Regions from separate parts of the Pseudomonas sp. GW822-FHT03F08 genome, predicted to be linked through region 1. Evidence: predicted binding sites of a transcription regulator. Region 1 holds the regulator's gene; each other region holds the start of a gene.
What was found. The regulator sigma-54, encoded in region 1, starts transcription at its own class of promoters, with help from an activator protein. The targets are predictions, from matches to a motif close to ANTGGCATNNANNTTGCTNT.
Positions count from the first base shown of each region.

Region 2: the regulator sigma-54 is predicted to act here: its motif matches at 982-1,001, upstream of AC1RME_RS26880 (flagellar basal body rod protein FlgF).
Region 3: the regulator sigma-54 is predicted to act here: its motif matches at 970-989, upstream of AC1RME_RS15245 (CmpA/NrtA family ABC transporter substrate-binding protein).

Region 1 is NZ_JBXANC010000012.1:38,392-40,655, forward strand. Features, by position in the region: gene ptsN (PTS IIA-like nitrogen regulatory protein PtsN) at 1-293, opposite strand, end outside; gene hpf (ribosome hibernation-promoting factor, HPF/YfiA family) at 305-613, opposite strand; gene AC1RME_RS25845 (RNA polymerase factor sigma-54) at 687-2,180, opposite strand.
Region 2 is NZ_JBXANC010000013.1:65,128-67,391, reverse strand. Features, by position in the region: gene flgG (flagellar basal-body rod protein FlgG) at 1-141, opposite strand, end outside; gene AC1RME_RS26880 (flagellar basal body rod protein FlgF) at 187-927, opposite strand; gene AC1RME_RS26875 (sigma-54-dependent transcriptional regulator) at 1,163-2,264, opposite strand, start outside.
Region 3 is NZ_JBXANC010000005.1:399,103-401,366, forward strand. Features, by position in the region: gene AC1RME_RS15240 (quinone-dependent dihydroorotate dehydrogenase) at 1-881, opposite strand, end outside; gene AC1RME_RS15245 (CmpA/NrtA family ABC transporter substrate-binding protein) at 1,105-2,264, shown strand, end outside.

The DNA of each region.
Region 1 (2,264 bases):
ACCGGTGCACCATCGATGGCGTCGAAATCGATGGGTGCTTCAAGGTGCATCAAGGCGCTGATGGGGGATTCGCAACCCTTGAGGCGGCAATGGGGAATGGCGATGCCGTTGCCAAAACCGGTCGAGCCGAGTTTTTCACGGGCAATCAGTGCCTCGAAGACATCTTGCATCTCCAGATCCGGTACTTCCCGGGCGATCAGGTTGGCAATTTGTTCGAGGGCTTTCTTTTTGCTGCCGCCCGGCACGTTCACGAGGGAACGGCCGGGGGTCAGGATGCTTTCAAGTCGGATCATGGGGGTGGGGGTTATCGACCGGTAGCGCCCTGAAGCAGGCTCTGGGTCTTTTCCTTATGCTTTTTGAGTTGTTTATCAAGCTTGTCGGTCAGCGCGTCGATCGCTGCGTACATATCGGTATGTTCCGCGTTTGCGACGACCTCGTTACCGGGAATATGCAGCGTGGCTTCGATTTTCTGCTTCAGCTTCTCGACGCACATCGTGACTTGCACGTTGGTGATCTTGTCGAAATGCCCCTCAAGCCTCTTGAGCTTTTGCTCAACGTACTCACGGAGAGGTTGGGTAACTTCCAGTTGGTGTCCACTGATGTTGACTTGCATACAGCTTCTCCTTCGTTGCCAGTGCATAAAGCGGCAGGCCGAAGAGCCTGCCACTGGAACGCTGTAACGTGGCTTACATCAACCGCTTGCGTTCGCTCGAAGGCGCGATCCCGAGGGATTCGCGGTACTTGGCGACGGTGCGGCGAGCCACCTGAATGCCTTGTGCCTCCAGTAAACCAGCGATCTTGCTGTCACTCAACGGCTTTTTCTGATTTTCCGCGGCAACCAGTTTCTTGATGATCGCGCGGATCGCCGTGGACGAGCATTCGCCGCCTTCGGAGGTGCTGACGTGGCTGGAGAAAAAGTATTTCAGTTCATAAATGCCCCGGGGGGTATGCATGAATTTTTGCGTGGTCACCCGGGAAATCGTCGACTCGTGCATGCCCACCGCTTCGGCGATGTCATGCAGCACGAGAGGCTTCATGGCTTCGTCGCCGTATTCAAGAAAGCCGCGCTGATGCTCGACGATCTGGGTGGCCACTTTCATCAGGGTTTCGTTGCGGCTCTGCAGGCTCTTGATGAACCAGCGGGCTTCCTGCAACTGATTGCGCATGAAGGTGTTGTCGGCGCTGGTGTCGGCGCGGCGCACGAAACCGGCGTACTGGGCGTTGACCCGCAGGCGCGGCACCGATTCCTGGTTCAGTTCGACCAGCCAGCGCTCGTTGTCCTTGCGTACGATGACGTCAGGCACCACGTACTCGGCTTCGGTGGACTCGATCTGCGAACCGGGGCGCGGGTTGAGGCTCTGCACCAGTTCGATGACCTGGCGCAATTCATCTTCCTTGAGCTTCATGCGGCGCATCAGCTGGCTGTAGTCGCGGCTGCCGAGCAGGTCGATGTAATCGGTGACCAGACGCTTGGCTTCCGCCAGCCAAGGGGTCTTGGCCGACAGCTGGCGCAATTGCAGCAGCAGGCATTCGCCCAGGTTGCGTGCGCCAATGCCGGCAGGTTCGAATTGCTGGATGCGGTGCAGGACGGCTTCGATCTCGTCCAGCTCGATGTCGAGCTCCGGATCGAAGGCGTCGAGAATTTCTTCGAGGGTTTCGTCGAGGTAGCCCTGATTGTTGATGCAGTCGATCAGGGTGACGGCGATCAGGCGATCGGTGTCAGACATCGGCGCCAGGTTCAACTGCCACAGCAGGTGGCTTTGCAGGCTCTCGCCGGCGGAGGTACGGGTGGTGAAGTCCCACTCGTCGTCATCGCTGCTCGGCAGGCTGCTGGCGCTGGTCTGGTAGACGTCTTCCCAGGCGGTGTCGACGGGGAGTTCGTTGGGGATTCGCTCGTTCCATTCGCCATCCTCTAGATTGTCGACCGTCGGTGCGGTCTCCTGATAGGAGGGTTCCTGGATCTCGGTGTTGGGCTTCTGTTCGGCGTTGTCGGCCATGGGATCGGAGTTGTCGAAGTCGTCGCCGTCTTCCTGGCGTTCGAGCATCGGATTGGATTCCAGAGCCTCCTGGATTTCCTGTTGCAGATCCAGGGTCGACAATTGGAGCAGGCGGATGGCCTGTTGCAGCTGCGGTGTCATCGTCAGCTGCTGGCCCATTCTCAAGACTAGCGATGGTTTCATGGCAGGGGCTTAACACCTTATTCGCCGGCGCTATGCGCCATCCACTACAGGGCGCCGAAGCGCCAAACTTAAGCAAATTATATG
Region 2 (2,264 bases), on a different contig from region 1:
CTGATACAGCAGGTCCTGGAACTCGGCGCGGTCACGTTTGAAACCCGTGGTCGACACGTTCGCCAGGTTGTTGGAAATGGTGGTCAGGTTGGTGTCCTGGGCGGACAGACCGGTTTTGGCAACCCATAGAGCCGGAAGCATTCGATTCTCCTCGTGCGCCTGTTTTACGGCGCGACGTTCTGATAATTAGCTGATCTGCAAGACCCGAGCCATGGCCTGGTCGTCGTCTTTGGCGGTGTTCATCATCTTGACGTGCAACTCGAACTGCTTGGCCAGGGCCAGCACCGACGTCATTTCTTCCACGGCATTGACGTTGCTCGACTCCAGGAAACCCGACACCAGTTTGACGTTGGCATCGGCCGGCGCAGGCTGGCCGTCCTTGGTGTAGATCGAACCGTCCAGGCCCTTGTTCATGTTCTTGATGTCCGGATTGACCAGTTTGATCCGGTCGACTTCGGCCATAACGCGCGGGCCTTCGCCCATCGCACGAATACTGATGGTGCCGTCTTCACCGACTTCCACCTGCTGCTGCGGCGGCACGGCAATCGGCCCGCCATTGCCCATGACCGGCATGCCGTTGCCGGCACGCAGCACGCCCAGGGCGTCGATATTGAGGCTGCCGGTGCGCACGTAGCTTTCGCCGCCGTTGGGGTTCTGCACGGCAATGAAACCGTTGCCGGTCACGGCGACGTCGAGGTCGCGACCGGTCTCCACCAGGGAGCCTGCGGTGAAGTCGGTGGCGGGCCGTTCGCTCATGGCAAACGCACGCGCCGGAAAGCTGTCACCGAACACCGGCATCGAACGCGCCTGCTCCAGGTCGCGCTGAAAACCATTGGTGGAGATGTTCGCCAGGTTGTTGGCATGAGCCTTTTGCGCCAGTGCGTTCTGGCTGGCGCCGGTCATTGCCACATAAAGGTACTTGTCCACACTCTTTCCTCTGCATGCCGGACGTTTGCCGCCCACCGCTGTACTGCTGAGCCACAAGCAATTTGCAGACCAACTTTTTTCTGGCGGTCGAGGACCCGATAAACAAAGGACTTGAGGGAGTCAGCAGGGTTTGGGGAAATGTATCGAAGTCGAAAAACCGGCGGTGTCATGCCGCTTGGCGGCAATGGTGAGGCGCGATCACCCCATGCCTTGCGCAGGAGTGATCGCGCAGGGATCAAGACTCGGTCTTGCCCACCTCATACTCACGCAGCTTGTTGGCAATCGTGGTGTGCGAGACGCCCAGCCGCTTGCCCAGCTGCCGACTGCTCGGATGTTCGGAATACAGTCGCTCAAGCACTGCTTTCTCGAAGCGCCCGACAATCTCGTCGAGCCCGCCCTCCAGCGAGAAATCGCCAAGCGGCTGACGCACGCCATAGTCCGGCAGACGAATATGCTCAGCCTTGACCGTCCCGCCATCACACAGCGAAACCGCCTGGAACAGCACGTTCTCCAGTTGTCGCACGTTGCCCGGCCAGTGGTAGTGACTGAGCCGATCCATCGCCGCCGGCGCCAGCTTCGGCAACGGGCAACCGATCTGCCGACTGGCCTGATCGAGGAAGTGCTCCACCAGCGGCGTCAAACCGTCGAGGCATTCGCGCAGTGGCGGGATGTGCAACGAAAGCACGTTTAAGCGATGGTACAAATCCTGGCGAAACTCGCCACGGGCGCACAACTCGGACAGGTCGACCTGGGTGGCGCAGATCACGCGCACATCCAGGTAAACCTCTTCATCACTGCCCACACGACGGAAGCAACCGTCCTGCAGGAAGCGCAGCAATTTCACCTGCAAGCGCGGGCTCATTTCACCGACACCATCGAGGAACAACGTGCCGCCCGCCGTCAGCTCCAGCAGCCCGAGCTTGCCTTCAGCCCGCGCCCCTTCGAAGGCACCGGGGCCGTAGCCGAACAACTCGGTCTCGGCCATCGACTCCGGCAGCCCCGCGCAGTTGAGCGCCATCAATGGCGACTGGCCGCGCGGACTCGCCAGGTGACAAGCCCGAGCCAGCAACTCTTTACCGGTGCCGGTTTCGCCTTCAATTAGAAGAGGCGCATCGAGCGGCGCCATGCGCCGGGCTTCACGCACCACCGCCGCCATCACTTTCGAGCTTTGAAAGATACTGTCGAAACCACGCAACTCCTGCTTGCGCACGTTGTAGATGCGCTCGCCGACCCGATCCGCCCGATGCAGCGTCAGTACCGCACCGGCCATGGCCTCGCTGTCGTCGTGCTCCGATTGCAGGGGAGCGATGTCGGCCAGAAAGATATCGCCCTTGACC
Region 3 (2,264 bases), on a different contig from region 1:
GCCGCGATGATCGGCAGCTTGCCGCCCAGCTCGGACGCCAGCACTTTGACCGTGTGGGTGCTCTTCTCGCGAACCGGCGCGCCGGACAGACCGCCCGCCTCGTCACCGTGTTCCATGCCTTCGACGCCCACGCGGCTGAGGGTGGTGTTGGTGGCGATCACCGCGTCCATCCCGGTTTCGATCAGTGCTTGCGCGACTTGTGCGGTTTCTTCGTCGGTCATGTCCGGCGCGATCTTGATCGCCAGCGGTACATGTTTGCCGTGGCGCAGGGCCAGTTCGGCGCGGCGCGTGGCCAGGTCTGCCAGCAATTGCTTGAGCGAGTCGCCGAATTGCAGGCTGCGCAGGCCCGGAGTGTTCGGCGAACTGACGTTGACCGTGATGTAACTGGCGTGGGCGTAGACCTTGTCCAGGCAGATCAGGTAGTCATCGACCGCACGCTCGACCGGGGTGTCGAAGTTCTTGCCGATGTTGATCCCCAGCACGCCTTTGTATTTGGCCGCCGCGACCCGAGTCAGCAGGTTATCCACACCGAGGTTATTGAAACCCATGCGGTTGATGATCGCCTCGGCTTCCGGCAGGCGGAAAATCCGTGGTTTCGGGTTGCCCGGCTGTGGGCGCGGAGTCACGGTGCCGATTTCGACAAAACCGAAACCCAGCTGCGCGAAGCCGTCGATGGCCGCGCCGTTCTTGTCCAGACCGGCCGCCAGACCCACCGGGTTCGGGAAGTCCAGGCCCATGACGTTCACCGGCAGCGACGCCGGCGCCTTGCACAGCAAGCCGTTGAGGCCCAAACGCCCGCCCGCGCCGATCAGATCCAGCGACAGATCGTGGGAGGTTTCCGGGGAAAGTTTGAACAACAGCTGACGGGCCAGGGTGTACATGGGCGGCTATGACTCGGGCGGCGAAAAGAGGCGGCGATTATAGCCGGGCATCACCCCGCCGCGCGAGGCACACACGCAAATCCCCTGCACTGGCATATGCCTTGCACCTTCCCCTGCATCAGCCCGCAGGCCAATGACGGCAGGCAGGCAAGGACAATGGCGTCGTCACCGGGTTTTGCCTCGACAAAGTCCGTGACGACGTTTTTTTTGAGGATGGCTTTTCATGACTCAAACCTCCATCGGGCCACTGGCCTGGGTCAACGGCAGCGATGCCCCGGAAAAAAGCGCGATCAACCTCGGCTTCATGGCCCTGAGCGACTGCGCTTCGGTGGTGGTCGCCGCTACGCAGGGCTTTGCGCAGCCTTACGGCCTGACCCTGAACCTCAAGCGCCAGAGTTCCTGGGCCAACCTGCGCGACAATCTGGTCAGCGGCGAACTCGATGCCGCCCACAGCCTGTACGGTCTGATCTACGCGGTGCACTTGGGCATCGGTGGCGTCGCGCCGACCGACATGGCGGTGCTGATGGGCCTGAACCAGAACGGTCAGAGCCTCAACCTGTCCCACGGTTTGCAGAGCCTGGGCGTGACCGGTCCTGAGGCGCTGGACCGCCACGTGCACCAAACCCGCGCAAGGCTGACCTTTGCCCAGACCTTCCCCACCGGCACCCACGCCATGTGGCTTTATTACTGGCTCGCAAGTCAGGGCATCCATCCGTTGCAGGATGTCGACAGCGTGGTCGTACCGCCGCCGCAAATGGTCGCGCACCTGCAGGCCGGTCGCATCGACGGTTTCTGCGTGGGCGAGCCGTGGGCCGCCAGCGCGGTGCAGCAGAATCTCGGCTTCACAATAGCGACCAGCCAGACCATCTGGCCCGACCATCCGGAAAAAGTCCTCGGCTGCACTCGCGCCTTCGTCGAGCAATACCCCAACACCGCCCGCGCACTGGTGATGGCGATCCTCGAAGCCAGCCGTTTCATCGAAGAGAGCCCGGAAAACCGCCGCAGCACCGCGCAGCTGCTCAGCGCCGCCGAGTATCTGGACGCCCCGGTTTCCTGCATCGAACCGCGTTTTCTCGGCGATTACGACGACGGTCTGGGCAATCGCTGGCAGGACCCGCACGCCCTGCGCTTTCACGGCGATGGCGCGGTGAACCTGCCGTACCTGTCGGACGGCATGTGGTTCATGACCCAGTTCCGCCGCTGGGGGTTGCTGCGCGACGACCCGGACTACCTCGCCGTCGCCCGTCAGGTGCAGCAACTGGCGCTGTACCGCGACGCGGCCAGCGCTGTCGATGTGCCGGTCGGCACCGAGGACATGCGCAGCAGCCAGTTGATCGACGGCAAGGTCTGGGACGGCAGCGACCCAGCCGCCTACGCGCAAAG